4 regions of the Actinoplanes missouriensis 431 genome follow, and region 3 is predicted to be linked to each of the others. Evidence: riboswitches for the same ligand, from Rfam matches in the RefSeq annotation. Region 3 holds a riboswitch; each other region holds the start of a gene.
What was found. Region 3 has a riboswitch for cobalamin ahead of AMIS_RS26705 (VWA domain-containing protein). Riboswitches for the same ligand answer to the same signal wherever they lie in the genome.
Positions count from the first base shown of each region.

Region 1 (3,525 bases), 2.7 Mb from region 3:
AGCGCCGTGGTCAGCCCGCCGAGCAGCGCTGTCGCGGCGGCGCCGCCCAGCGCCAGTTTCACCGGGGTCGCCCCGCCGCGGCCGAGCGAGCTCAGCGCGTACACCCCGGCGCCGGCCAGGGCCGCTCCGGCGAAGGAGAACCACACCCAGCCTCCGAACGTGTGCACGCCGAACACCGAGATCCCCAGCACCACGCTCAGCGCGGCGCCGGCGTTGACCCCGAGCACCTCCGGCCCGGCCAGGGCGTTGCGGGTCAGGCCCTGCAGCAGAGCGCCGGCCACCCCGAGGGCCGCGCCGGCCGCAACCCCCACGAGGGTACGGGGTAAGCGCAGGTACTCCACGATCCGCTGAGCGTCGGAGCCGTCCGGGTGCAGCCAGGTGCCGACCACCGTACCCATGCTGATGGTCTCGTTGCCGATCGTCAGGGAACCGAGGACCGCCGCGATGAGCACGACGACGGCCCCGGTCAGCCCGGCTGCGCGAGCGTTCAGAACCGCTCCGGGTGCAGCAGAGCGGCCAGGTTCGCCACCGCGTCGGCGTTGCGCACACCCGGCGTGACCTCGGCGAACGTGACCGCATAGATCCGGCCGTCACGGATCGCGGGCACATTGGCGAGCGCCGGGTCGGCCTTGAGCCCGTCGATGACGCTGCGAGCGCCGTCCGGTCCGACCTCGGCGCCGCAGCAGGCCGGCACCACGATCACCTCAGGCTTGCGCCGGATCAGCTCCTCGGTGCCGATCCGGGTGAGCCGGCCGGGCACGTCGTCGAAGACCTGGGTGCCGCCGGCCTTCTCGATGATCGTGGTGGCGACGTCACCGGCGCCGAAGACCCGCAGTTCGCCGCCGCCCGGCCGGTTCAGCATCGCGACCGTCGGCCGCTCGACCCCGGCGAGCTTGCCCTCCACCCCGGCGACGGTCTCCCGCATCGTGGCGACGAGCGCCTCGGCCCGCGCCGGGACGCCGAGGACCCGGCCCAGGTCGGTGAGGTCGCGGTAGACGCCGTCGAGCGAGACGTCGTTCTCCCCGAGCGATTTCTGTCCCTCGCCGTCGGCGGTCGGGCAGTACTGGCTGAACAGGTACGAGCCGATGCCGATCCTGTCCAGCTCGGCGCGGGTGCCCAGGCCCTCGGTGGTGAACGCGCCGGTGAAACCGGAGACGACGAAGTCCGGGTCGAGCCGCAGCACCTCCTCCCGGCTCGGGTACTCCTCCGGGTAGTAGGCCGGCTTCTGCCGATCCGGGTGGAACTGCCCGGCGTACCCGGGCAGCAGCGGATTGTCCAGGTAGGCCGCGCCGACGAGCCGATCGCCGGCGCCGAGCGCGTACACCGCCTCGATGCCGTTGTGGAACGCCGCGAAGATCCGGATGGGCGGCGCGCCGGCCGGCACGGCGACCCCGCAGTTGGCGACCGTGACCGCCCCGCTCGCGGTGGCCGCCTCGGGTCCGGCGCCGTCACCGGCACAGCCGGCGAGCGCGAGCAGCAGAACGGACAGTGGCGCGGTGATACGCCAGGGCATGGGGAACCGCACAGCGGGACCGCCTTCCAGCACCTCGTGGACGGGTCGAAGCGTGCCGTGGCCGGTCTCCTGGCTGACGGGATGGTGCGCCGGCGGCCGGCCTTCCCGGGCGAGAAGCACCCAGTGACCTCGACGCGCGACGAGGGCCGACGGCAGTCCCGTTCACAGTGGCGAGGGCCGCGCCGGCTTTACACCGGCTTCCCGAGCACCACGGCGGCGATCACTGTAGCCGCCCGGTCCGGCGGCCCGACCCGGGCGGTCGCGGGGCGAGGTTCGGATCACCCCGGGAACCATCACGGCGTACGGGCCGACTGATGTGCCGTGCGAAGTTCGCTGAGAACACCTGCCGTGGTGCTGGCCGTCGCGGCGACGGCCGGACTGGTCCTGATCATGGCGTTGCGGTTCGGCGGGGCGGTCGACGACACCGTGCTGCCGGGCATCCCGACTCCCGGACCGGTCACCCTGTGGCTGCTGCCGATCGTGCGGATGCTGGCGGATCTGCTCGGCGTGCTGACCGCCGGCCTGACCGTCACGGCGGCGTTCCTGCTGCCCGGCGACGGTCGCAGCGTGGCGGCCCACGGCTGGCTGCTGCTGCGCCGGGTCACCTGGCTGGCGCTGTCCTGGGGGCTCGCGTCCACGGCTCTGATCGTCCTCACCGTCTCCGACGTGCTCGGTATGCCGGTGACCCGGCTGAGCGGCCAGGCCGTGCTGAGCTTCGCGATCTCGATCTCGCAGGGGCAGGCGCTGCTGCTGCAGGCCGCACTCGCCGTGACGGTGGCGGTGCTGAGCCGGGGCGGGGTGTCGCGCGGGCTGGCCGCCGTCACCGCCGGCCTGGCGATGATCGCCCTGCTGCCACCGGCCTTCACCGGGCACGCGGCCGGCGCGGGTGACCATCAGATCGCGGTGACGAGTCTGGCGCTGCACGTGCTGGCGGCGTCACTGTGGATCGGCGGGCTGGCCGGCCTGCTGCTGGTGCGCCGGCATCGGCGGTTCGCCGACACCGCCGGCCGGTACAGCCGGCTGGCCCTCGCGTGTTTCGTGGCGACCGGGGTCAGCGGGGTGGCCAACGCCGCGGTCCGGCTGGGCGGGGCGGCGGCGCTCGGGGACTCGCGGTACGGCGTACTGGTGCTCCTGAAGGTCTTCGCCCTGGTGATCGTCGGGTTGATCGGGGTGGCGCATCGCCGCCGGACCCTGCCCGCGCTCCGAGCCGGAGCGCCGTGGGCGTTCCTGCGGCTGGCGGCCGGCGAGCTGGTGGTCCTCGGCGCGGCCGCCGGTCTCGCGGTGGCGCTGTCGCGCAGCCCGACCCCGGTTCCGGAGGAGACGGTGGCGCCGGATCCCCTGGTGGAGTTGCTCGGCTTCGACCAGCCCGGCCCGCCGTCGGCCGTGCGGATGCTCACCGGCCCGCTGCCGGACATGTTCTTCCTGACCGTCTGCGCTGCCGGGATCGCCGCCTACCTGGTCGGCGTGTGGCGGCTGCGGCGGGCCGGGCACGGGTGGCCGATCACCCGTACCGTCTCCTGGGTCTCCGGCATGCTGCTGCTGGCGGCGATCACCGGGCTCGGCGTCGCCCGGTACGCCTACGTGCTGTTCAGCGTCCACATGGTGCAGCACATGGTGCTGTCGATGGCGGTGCCGATCCTGCTGGTCGGCGGCGCCCCGGTCACCCTGGCGCTGCGCGCGCTGCGCCGCCCGGCGGATCCGCAGGTGCGCGGCGCCCGGGAGTGGCTGCTGCTGATCCTGCACAGCCGGCCCGCGCGGATCCTCAGTCATCCGCTGGTCGCCCTGGGCATCTACGTGGTGAGCCTGTACGGCCTCTACCTCAGTGACCTGCTCGGCACGCTGATGCGGTACCACCTCGGGCACCTGGCGATGCTGGTGCACTTCGTGCTCGCCGGCTACCTGCTGTTCTGGGTGCTGATCGGCGTCGATCCGGGACGCCGCCGGGTGCATCCGGCCATGCTGACCGTCGTGCACTTCCTGGCGATGGTGGCGCACGCCTTCTTCGGGTTCGT
Region 1 is NC_017093.1:3,066,809-3,070,333, reverse strand. It holds gene AMIS_RS14390 (FecCD family ABC transporter permease) at 1-452, opposite strand, end outside; gene AMIS_RS14385 (ABC transporter substrate-binding protein) at 488-1,513, opposite strand; cobalamin riboswitch at 1,556-1,741, opposite strand; gene AMIS_RS14380 (cytochrome c oxidase assembly protein) at 1,835-3,525, shown strand, end outside.
Region 1: it holds a riboswitch for cobalamin, as region 3 does, so the genes downstream of both, AMIS_RS14385 (ABC transporter substrate-binding protein) here and AMIS_RS26705 (VWA domain-containing protein) in region 3, are expected to answer to the same signal.

Region 2 (3,525 bases), 3.8 Mb from region 3:
CGGTCAGCGGAACCGGGACACCGTCACGGGTCAGCTCCACCGGCCCCAGCACCCCCACCCGGATCCCCACCGCGCCATTCTCGCCGCCCACCAGCGCCGATGACCATCAGTTATCCACTCCCCGACACTGCCCGGTGCCCAGCCGTCCCTCCGACGTGGAGGCGAGCACACCGACGCCCGCGCTGACCGGGATGAGGGCGCACCGAAGCGATACGTGTGCTTACACCCCGGCCAGGGCGTCGATGAGGGCGCACGGAAGCGATACGTGTGCCCTCATCCCCCGAACGGCCGAGCCCACCACTGCCTGCCCGAGCACCCGGCGGCGCCAAGCACCCGGCGGGGCCGAGCACCCGGCGGGGCCGAGCCGTAGCCCAGCATGGCTATCCATGCTTGATCACATGTCTGAGCTACGGCCGAGACCGACGAGCCGTAGTCCAGACCGGCAGTCACCCCTTGATCACATGCCTGAGCTACGGCTCGCGGGCTCCAAACCTGCCTCAACTACGGCCCCGTGGCCCGGGAACCTGCGTGAGCTACGGCTCGGCGCCCCGGGAACCTGCTTGGGCTACGGCTCGGCGCCCCGGGAACCTGCTTGGGCTACGGCTCGGCGCGGACCGGTGGGCGGGCGCGGGAGGGTGCTCAGCTTGGGCGGATAGGGTCGGGCGGTGCGGACGAAGCAGCAGCTGACCGACGATATCCGGAGCGAGCGCCGCGCCGCGCTCGTGGTCAACGCGCGGTCGCGGCGAGGGCGGCAGTTCTACGACGACGCGCACGCTCGGCTGCAGGCGGCCGGGTTCAAGCTGCTCGGATCGTACGGCGTGGAGGGCGACCTCGAGCGGAGCCTGCAGCGGGCGATCGACCTGGGCCCCGATCTGCTGGTGGCCGGCGGTGGTGACGGGACGATCAGCACGGCGGGGCGGATGCTCGCGCACCGGGACATGGCGCTCGGTCTGCTGCCGCTCGGCACCACGAACAACTTTGCGCGGACGATCGGCATCCCGCCCGATCTGGACACGGCGATCACGACGATGACCGACGGCCTGGTGATCGATGTGGACCTGGGGATCGCCGGTGACATGCCGTTCACCAATCATGTCGGCGTCGGCCTCTCCGCCGAGGTGATGATCAACGCGCCGAGCCGGCTCAAGAGGGCGATCGGGCGGTTCGCCTATCCGATCACCGCGCTGGGCCTGCTGCGGAGGCACCGGCCGCTGCGGGCGACGGTGCACGCCGAGGGGCGCGAGATCGTCTTCACGACCCACCAGGTGTACGTGGCGAACGGTGGTTTCCACGCCGGCCGGCCGATCACCGCTGACGCGCATGCCGACGACCGGCTGCTGGTGGCCTATCCGGTGGGCGGGGCGACCCGGCGGGAGCTGCTGCGCGAGACGGCGCGTAATGCGTTGACGGGCCACCGCCGTACCCTCCATGAACGTCCTTTTCTCGCGGTCGGCGAGCTGTGGCTGGAGACGGACCGGCCGGCGGCGGTCGAGGTGGACGGTGAGCCCTGCGGGCGGACGCCGCTGCGGATCGCCCTCGACGCGAACGCGCTGCGGATCATGGCACCTCCGGGTACTGAAGATCACTGACACAGCATGTTGGGTTGCGCGAACGAACGGTCGCCCAGATATGGTGTCTCCCGCAGCTGGTTCGGCCCCGCGCGAGCGGACGCCGAGGCAAGAGGGAATCCGGTGGAAGTCCGGAACTGCCCCGCAGCGGTTAGTGGGAACGACCGCCGTCAACGAAGCACTGGACCGCGAGGTCTGGGAAGCGACGGCCAGTAGGAACGCGTAGGACGCCCACGAGTCCGAAGACCTGCCAGCGCGCCGCATGCCACCTGGCGCGCGGCGGTCGACGGTCGCGTGGGACGACCGACGCCGTGAGCCGGCCGCCGCGCGCGCCCGGTGGCGTCTCCCCGTGCCCGAGACCATGGGCTCGCGAGGAGAGAGCAATGCAGACCGAGCAGAAACTGCACACCGAGCAACGACGGCACACGATGCAGGTCCGCAAGCGCAACGGCGAGACCGAGCCGGTCGACGTCAACAAGATCGTCACGGCGGTCGAGCGCTGGGTCGCCGACCTGGACGAGGTCGACCCGCTGCGGGTCGCCACCAAGACCATCAGTGGGCTCTACGACGGTGCCACCACCGCTGAGCTGGACAAACTGTCGATCCAGACGGCCGCCGAGCTGATCGGCGAGGAGCCGCAGTACTCCCGGCTCGCCGCCCGGCTGCTCGCGGCGTTCGTCGAGCAGGAGGTCCGCGAGGAGGGCGTCGCCGGCTTCAGCGAGTCGATCCGACTGGGGCACCAGCAGGGTCTGATCAGCGATGAGACGGCCGCCTTCGTCGCGGAGCACGCGACCGTTCTCGATCAGGCGATCGACGACGCGAACAACCTGCGCTTCGAGTACTTCGGACTGCGCACCGTGGCCGACCGCTACCTGCTGCGGCACCCCACCAAGCGGACCGTCATCGAGACCCCGCAGCACTGGCTGCTCCGCGTCGCCTGCGGCCTCTCGGAGACCCCGGGCGAGGCGATCGGCTTCTACCGCCTGATGTCCAGCCTGGCCTATCTTCCCAGCTCACCGACGCTGTTCAACTCGGGAACCCGGCACACGCAGATGTCCAGCTGCTTCCTCGTGGACTCGCCCAAGGACGAGCTGGACTCGATCTACGAGCGGTACCACCAGGTCGCGAAGCTCTCCAAGTTCTCCGGCGGCATCGGTATCTCGTGGTCACGGGTCCGTGGCCGCGGCGCGCTGATCCGGGGCACGAACGGCAAGTCGAACGGCATCGTCCCGTTCCTGAAAACCCTTGACGCGGGTGTCGCGGCGGTCAATCAGGGCGGCCGGCGCAAGGGCGCGGCCTGCGTCTATCTGGAGCCGTGGCACCCGGACATCGAGGAATTCCTGGAATTGCGGGACAACACCGGCGAGGAGTCCCGGCGTACCCACAATCTGAATCTGGCGAACTGGATCCCGGACGAATTCATGCGCCGCGTCGAGGCCGACGAGGACTGGTCGCTGATCGATCCCTCGGACGCGCCGATGCTGCCGGACCTGTTCGGCGACGAGTTCACCGAGGCCTACCGGGCCGCCGAGAAGAACGCGGTCAAAACCATCAAGGCCCGCGATCTGTACGGGCGGATGATGCGCACCCTGGCGCAGACCGGAAACGGCTGGATGACGTTCAAGGATCCGTCCAACCGTCTCTCCAACCAGACCGGAGCGCCGGGCAACGTCATTCACCTGTCCAACCTGTGCACCGAGATCCTCGAGGTGAACAACGACGCCGAGACGGCGGTCTGCAATCTCGGCTCGGTCAATCTCGGCGCCCACGTCACCGCGGACGGGGTGGACTGGGAGAAGCTGCGGGAAACGGTGCGGACGGCCGTGGTCTTCCTGGACCGGGTCATCGACATCAACTATTACCCTGCGCAGCAGGCGGCCGCGTCGAATCCGCGCTGGCGGCCGGTCGGCCTGGGCCTGATGGGTCTGCAGGACGCGTTCTTCACGCTGCGGCTGCC
Region 2 is NC_017093.1:2,018,972-2,022,496, reverse strand. It holds gene AMIS_RS09335 (AfsR/SARP family transcriptional regulator) at 1-70, opposite strand, end outside; gene AMIS_RS09330 (diacylglycerol/lipid kinase family protein) at 666-1,589, shown strand; cobalamin riboswitch at 1,630-1,837, shown strand; gene AMIS_RS09325 (ribonucleoside-diphosphate reductase subunit alpha) at 1,952-3,525, shown strand, end outside.
Region 2: it holds a riboswitch for cobalamin, as region 3 does, so the genes downstream of both, AMIS_RS09325 (ribonucleoside-diphosphate reductase subunit alpha) here and AMIS_RS26705 (VWA domain-containing protein) in region 3, are expected to answer to the same signal.

Region 3 (3,525 bases):
CCCGTTCAGCATCGGCGCGAGCCGCAGCGGATCCGGGCCGCTGGTGGCCCGCCCGTCCGTGACAAACACCAGCAACGGCCGCCGGCGCGGATCACGGCGGCGTTCGGTCGCGATGGTCGCCGCCGCGGCGCGCAACCCGGCCGCGATCGGGGTCCGCCCACCGGTCCGTAGCGCCGCCAGCCGCATCACGCCGACCTCATGGCTGGACGTGGGCGGCAGCACCACCTCCGCGTCCGCGCCCCGAAACGTGATCATCCCGATCCGGTCCCGCCGCTGGTAGGCGTCCCGCAGCAACGACAGCACCGCCGTCTTCACGAGCGTCATCCGCTTCCGGGCCGCCATCGATCCGGACGCGTCCACGACGAAGAGCACGAGGTTCGCCTCCCGCCCCACGTGCACCGACTCCCGCAGATCCCGAGGCGCCACCCGGACCCGCTTTCCCGACATTTCGGAGAAGTCGGAGGGCGCCCGGGAGGCCGCCTCCGCGCCGGCTCGGTCCAGGGCGGCACGGAGCGTCGCCGGAAGGTGCGGGGCGCCGGCGAGCTTGCCGATCGGGGTACGGCTGCCGACCACCCGCCCGCGACGGGCGTAGGCCGGAGAGCGCCGCCCGGCATGACCACCCTCACCCCGGGCCGAGATGCGCAGTGTCCGCGTTCGGTAGGCCGGCCCAGCGGTCGCCGCCGCGCCCGCTTTGTCCCCCTGCGCGGCCTGCTCCTGCTGCCCTGAGTCGTCCCCTGCCTGCCCGGAGCCGTCCGCCGCCGCCCCGGAGCCGTCCGCCGCCGCCCCGGAGCCGCTCGCCGGACCGCCGCCGTCCCGCGGGCCCTCCGGTCCGCCACCGCCACCGCCGCTGGGTGGGCCGTCGCCGTCCGGGTCGTCGCCGTCGTCATCGGCCGGCCCGGAAGCCTCACCGGCGGACGACTCCGCCGCCTGACGCTCGGCCTCGGCCTCACGGAGGGCCTCCTGCTCGGCCTCGGCCAGGGCCTGTTCGAGCTTCTCCTCGTCGGTGCCCGGCGGGTCGAGCGGATCGGTGCGCCGCCGGTGCGGCAGGGCCAGCCGGGCAGCGTCGCGGACGTCGTCGGCGGTCACCCGGTCGCGGCCGTGCCAGGCGGCCAGGGCGACGGCGCAGCGGGCCACCACGATGTCGGCGCGCATGCCGTCCACCCCGTAAGCGAGGCAGACCCGGGCGATCCGGTCCAGCTCCGTGTCGGGGAGCCGCACGCCGGGGAGCTGGGCGCGGGCGGCGGCGATGCGGGCCGCGTACTCCCGCTCGGCCTCGGCGAACCGGGCGGCGAACCCGTCCGGGCCGGCCTCGTAGGCCAGCCTGCGGCGCACCACCTCGGCCCGCTGCGCCGCGTCGCGGGGCGCCGCCACGGTGACGACCAGGCCGAAGCGGTCGACCAGCTGCGGGCGCGGCTCACCCTCCTCCGGGTTCATCGTGCCGACCAGCAGGAACCGTGCCGCGTGCTTCACCGACACGCCGTCGCGCTCGACGTGCGCGCGGCCCATCGCGGCGGCGTCCAGCAGCAGGTCGACCAGGTGGTCCGGGAGCAGGTTCACCTCGTCGACGTAGAGCACGCCCCGGTGGGCGGCGGCGAGCAGGCCCGGCTCGTACGCCTTCACCCCGTCGCTGAGCGCCCGCTGCAGGTCCAGCGTGCCCACCACGCGGTCCTCGGTGGCGCCGACCGGCAGCTCGACGAGCCGGGCCGGGCGGGCGTCGGCGGGGCCGCCGATCGGGTGCGGGCCGTCCGGGCAGCCCGGATCCGGGGCGTCCGGGTCACAGGCGAACCGGCAGCCGCGTACCGTCGCGATGCCCGGCAGCAGGCCGGCCAGCGCACGCACGACGGTGCTCTTCGCGGTGCCCTTCTCGCCGCGCACCAGCACGCCGCCGACGGCGGGTGAGACCGCTGTCAGCAGCAGCGCGAGGCGCAGGTCATCGAGGCCGACGACGGCCGAGAACGGGTAGGGAGTTGTCACGAGGGTCCCCTTCTGCGCGGGTGTCCACGCCCGCACGTCAGCCACGAACGAGCGGCCGGAGTCTCCTGACTCCCGGATCGGCGATCACCGCGCCTTCCGGCCCCTGTCGAAGCCGTGGCTGTGCTGCGGGTCGCTCCCCGGTCACAGTGGCGGGACCGTCCCGGATTCGCACCGGGTTCCTCCGCTACCGCTCGCCGGTCACTCTTTCTCACCGGCGGGGTACGCGTCAACGCGAGCACCGGTGACAACGATCGCTCCGGCGTCCCGGGCGGCCCCGCGGGCAGCGGTCACCGGGGCGATGACGAGCGGCGCGCCGGGCCGGTACGAAAGGATGTCCGCCGGGTAAGGCGAAGGGCAGGACGAGGGAGGCCACGCATGGACGTTGTGATCGGCATCGACACCGGTACCACCGCCACCAAGGGCGTCGCCGCCGGGCCGCGCGGGGAGATACGCGCGCTGACCAGCGTGCACTACCCGCTGTCGGTGCCCGGGCCGGGTCGCGCCGAGCTCGACCCGGCGCAGCTGGTCGACGCCGCGGTGAAGGCGCTCACCGACGTCGCCGCCGCGTGCCGGGAAAACGGCGACCGGGTGATCGCGATCGGACTCAGCGCGTTCCTGCACGCGCTCGTGCCGATGTCCGCGGACGGCGAGCCGCTGGGCCCGCTGATCACCTGGGCGGACGGGCGCTCGGCCGGGCAGTGCGAGCAGATCGTCGCGGCCGGGCGGGCCAAGGTCCTGCAGGCGCGCACCGGCACCCCGGTGCACCCGATGTCGCCACTGACCAAACTGGCCTGGTGGGAGGCGACCGACCCGGACACCCTGCGGGGCACGCCCCGGTGGGGCGGGGTGAAGGAGCTGATCGTCGCGGCGCTCACCGGCGGGCCGTTCCAGGTGGACCTGTCGCTCGCCTCCGGCACCGGCCTCTACGACATCCACTCGCGCAAGTGGGACGACGAGGCGCTCGGGATCGCCGGGGTGCGCGCGGAGCAGCTCGCCGAGGTGGTGCCGACGACGACCCGGCTGCGGCTGCGGCCCGAGGTGGCGCGGGCGGCCGGGCTCGACGAGGCCGTTCCGCTGATCATCGGGGCCGCCGACGGTCCGCTCGCCAACCTCGGCGTGGGCGCAACCCCGGCCGGGATCGCGGCCGTCTCGCTCGGCACCAGCGGCGCGCTGCGCACGGTCGTCGACCGGCCGGCCAGCGACGAGGCGGGCCGGCTGTTCTGCTACGCGCTCACCGAGGACCGCTGGGTGATCGGCGGCGCGGTGAACAACGCCGGCTCGGTGGTCCGGTGGGCCGGCGAGAGTTTCGCGGCCGGGTTCGAGCGGCCGGGCGCCGAGGGCGAGGACGCCGACGAACGGGACGCGGCGCTGCTGGAGGAGGCGGCCGGGGTCCGGGCCGGCAGCGAGGGCCTGCTCTGCCTGCCCTACCTGCTGGGTGAGCGGGCGCCGTGGTGGCGTCCCGGTCTGCGCGGCGCGTACCTGGGGCTGCGCCGCGAGCACAAGCGCCCGCATCTGGTCCGCGCCGCCGTGGAGGGGGTGTGCCAGCAGCTC
Region 3 is NC_017093.1:5,773,656-5,777,180, forward strand. It holds gene AMIS_RS26705 (VWA domain-containing protein) at 1-1,974, opposite strand, end outside; cobalamin riboswitch at 2,011-2,181, opposite strand; gene AMIS_RS26710 (gluconokinase) at 2,350-3,525, shown strand, end outside.

Region 4 (3,525 bases), 3.2 Mb from region 3:
ATCGGTCATGTCGGCACCGCGCGGCTGGTGCGCATCACCAGGACGAAGAATGGCGCGCCGAGGAATGCCGTGACGACGCCGATCGGGATCTCGGCGTCACCGGCGACGGTCCGCGCCAGCAGGTCGGTCAGGGTCAGGAACGCGGCGCCGAAGAGTACCGAGAGCGGCAGCAGCGACCGGTAACTCGGGCCGGTCAGCAGCCGGATCGTGTGCGGCACGATGATCCCGACGAAACCGATCAACCCGGAGACCGAGACCGCCGCCGCGGTACCGAGCGACGCCGCGATGATCAGCAGGTACCTGCTGCGCTGCGGATGCAGGCCCAGACTCGCAGCCTCCGCGTCACCGACCGTCAGCACGTCCAGCTCGCGCCGCCGGGACAACACGATCACGCCCGTCACCAGCGCGTACGGCAGGATCACCAGCACGTCGTGCCAGCCGGCCGTGGCGAGCCGGCCGAGCAGCCACGAATACACCTCCTGCAGCGACTCGACGTGCCGCTGCAGCAGGAACGTCTGCGCCGCCGAGAGGAACGCCGACACGGCCACACCGGCCAGGATCAACGCGGCGGGCGTCCGGTCCCGGCTGCCGGCCGCGCCCAGCAGCCAGGTCAGCGCCACCGCGGTCACCGCACCGACAAAAGCAGCCATGGGTACGCCCACCGGCACCTCCGTGGTGCTGCCGGCACCGAGCACGATCACCGCCGTGACGCCCAGTCCCGCGCCGGCCGCCACGCCGAGCAGGTGCGGGTCGGCCAGCGGGTTGCGGAAAGCGCCCTGGTACGCCGCGCCGGAGAGGGCCAGCATCGCGCCGACCAGCAGGCCCAGCACCACCCGGGGCAGCCGCAGCTGCATCAGGATCGCGACCTCCCGATCGGTGAGGCCACTCTCCAGCCGTACCCCGGGAATGAGGTTGAGCATCTCCGCCGCGACCCCGCCCGGTGGCAGGGACGCCGAGCCGAAGGCGAGGCCGGCCAGGGTCGCCACCAGCACCGCGAGCGCGCCCGCGACGAGCCATGCCGGCCGGAGCCCGGCAGAGCGGGCCCGCTGCTTCGGGGCCACGGCATCGATCACGCGGGGACCTTGCCCACCGCGTCGGCGACGGCCTGGACCAGGTCGGGGGTCCGCGGACCCCAGCGCGACGCGATGTCGTCGTCGAGCGCGTAGATCTGGCCCTTCTCCACCGCGGTCACCGTGGACCAGCCACTGCGCGCCGTCACCGTCGCGGCGGACTGCTGGCAGCACTTGCTGTCGGCCAGGAAGATCATGTCCGGGTTCGCCTTGACCACCGCCTCCTGGGTGAGCTGCGGGTACCCGCCGAACGAGCCGCTCGCGTCGGCGGCGTCCGCCACGTTGGTCATGCCGAACTTCGCGAAGATCGATCCGATGAACGTCTTCGAGGTGGCCGAGTAGAGATCCGGTCCGAGCTCGTAGAAGTAGCTCAGCGGCCGGCTGCGGGCCGGAACCGATTTCACGATCTCGTCGATCCGAGTCGCCATGTCGGCGCCGGTCTTCTCCGCCTCGGCCCGGTGGCCGGTGAGCGCGCCCAGGTCACCGAGCTGGGCGTAGGTGTCCTCCAGCGTGGTCGCGGCCGGCGCGACGAACGCCGGGATCGACAGTTTCCCGAGCTGCGCCACGATGTTCTCGGTGTCGTTGGAGACCACCACCAGGTCCGGGTCCTTCGCGGCGATCGCCTCGGCGTTCGGCTTGAAGCCGGACAGATCCGATTTCGGGGCGTCGGCCGGGTAGCTCGACTGGTCGTCGACCGCCGTCACCTGCGGGCCCGCGCCGATCGCGAACAGCATCTCCGTGGCGGTCGGGCTCAACGAGACGATCTTCTCGGGCCGGGCCTCCAGGGTCACCGCGCCGACCGTGACCGGGAAGCCCGCGGCGGAGCTCGCCGGCGTCGCGGCCGGCTCATCCGCGTCCTGACCCGCACAACCGGCGAGAGCCAGGGCGGTGGTCACCATCGCGGTGGTGAGAAGACGTCGTCGCTGCATGGAATCCTCCTGTCGGCCGGGCTGTGGTGCTTCGCCGACAGGGGCTCGTGGCCGCCGTCTGCGAGGCGCCCCTCCCCGAGAGCGCTGAATCGCGACCGGCGTCCAGGCGACCTGGCTAGCCCGGCTCGTCGCGGGCATCACAGTTGCGGGACAGCGCCGGTTTCGCACCGGCTTCGCTGAGACGCGGTCTGATGAAAACGCTAGCTCACGGACAGCACGGAGTCGCCGCCGGTGGGTTACATCGGCAGCTGGTGCGTACTGATGTCAGCGGCCGTCGGCGGCTTTCTCGCTGCCTGCCGTCTCGCCGGTGCCCGGGCCCGCGCTGTCGCCTGCTTTGTGGCTCGCGTCGGCGGCGGCCACCCGGTCGCCGGCCGCTGCGGCGTCCTCGTCCCCGGCCAGCGCCGAACGCAGCCGGTCTTTCTCCGCGGTGCGCTTGGCGGCGACCGAACCGAGATGCTCGGCCATCTGGTCACGCCACTTGCGCAACAGCACGAGCGAGAGCACGGCCGACACGACGAACGCGACCATGACCTTGACCAGGAAGTTCAACGGGAACGGCAGCAGCACGGCCAAGGCGACCACGAACAGGCCGAGCCGGCCGAGCGTGTATTTGACGGCGGGGCTCATCTCTTCATCTCTCCCTCAGCCTCACCGTTGGTTGAGCCAGCGGAGGCCGTAGAACCAGACCAGGCAGTACACGACCGTACCGGTGGCGGCTCCGGCCGTGCCGCTCACCAGGGCCGGCGCCACTCCGGAGATCAGACCGGCCACGGTCATCCCGAGCGCGACGCCGAAACCGGCGGCGAGCGCGGCCATCATGACCCGGTGCGCGCCGAAGCCCTCGGCCCGGAACTCCTCGACGAAGAGCCAGACCGGGAGGATCAGCACGAGCCAGCCGTTCGACGAGCCGAATGTGCCGAGGCCGGTGAGCGCCATCACCGCCTCGAAGATCAACAGCACGACGAGGCCGACCGCCAGACCGGCGAACGCCGCCCCGAGCAGGTCGCTGATGGTCATCAGCCGGCCACCGGCGTCTCGGCGCAGGCCGCGCGCGTTCCTCTGCTGGGTCATCGGGGCGTCCTCGGGTTTCCGGTCATTGCGGCGTCTGTCGTCGGGCTCGGTCGGTCGTCAGCTCAGGCCCAGACTCGCTGCGGTTCGCTGCGGCGTTCGGCCAGCGGGACGGGCTTGTCGTACTCCCGGACGATCTCGTAGCGGGTGTTGCGCTCGACCGGCTGGAAACCCGCGTCCGTGATCAGGTCGAGCAGGTCGTCGCGGTGCATCGTGTGGGGCGTCCCGTACGCGTCGGCGTCGTGAGTGATCTTGTATTCCACGACCGAGCCGTCCAGGTCGTCGGCACCGAAGTTCAGCGAGAGCTGGGCGACCGACAGGCCGTGCATCACCCAGAAGCACTTCACGTGCGGCACGTTGTCGAAGAGCAGGCGGGAGACCGCGAACGTCTTCAGCGACTCGGCCGGCATCGCCATCGTCGTGCGGTCCTGGAGCCGGTTGCGGATCTTGCCGTCCTG
Region 4 is NC_017093.1:231,442-234,966, reverse strand. It holds gene AMIS_RS01090 (ABC transporter ATP-binding protein) at 1-9, opposite strand, end outside; gene AMIS_RS01085 (FecCD family ABC transporter permease) at 6-1,073, opposite strand; gene AMIS_RS01080 (ABC transporter substrate-binding protein) at 1,070-1,999, opposite strand; cobalamin riboswitch at 2,093-2,220, opposite strand; gene AMIS_RS01075 (DUF4229 domain-containing protein) at 2,264-2,626, opposite strand; gene AMIS_RS01070 (hypothetical protein) at 2,648-3,070, opposite strand; gene mqnE (aminofutalosine synthase MqnE) at 3,133-3,525, opposite strand, start outside.
Region 4: it holds a riboswitch for cobalamin, as region 3 does, so the genes downstream of both, AMIS_RS01080 (ABC transporter substrate-binding protein) here and AMIS_RS26705 (VWA domain-containing protein) in region 3, are expected to answer to the same signal.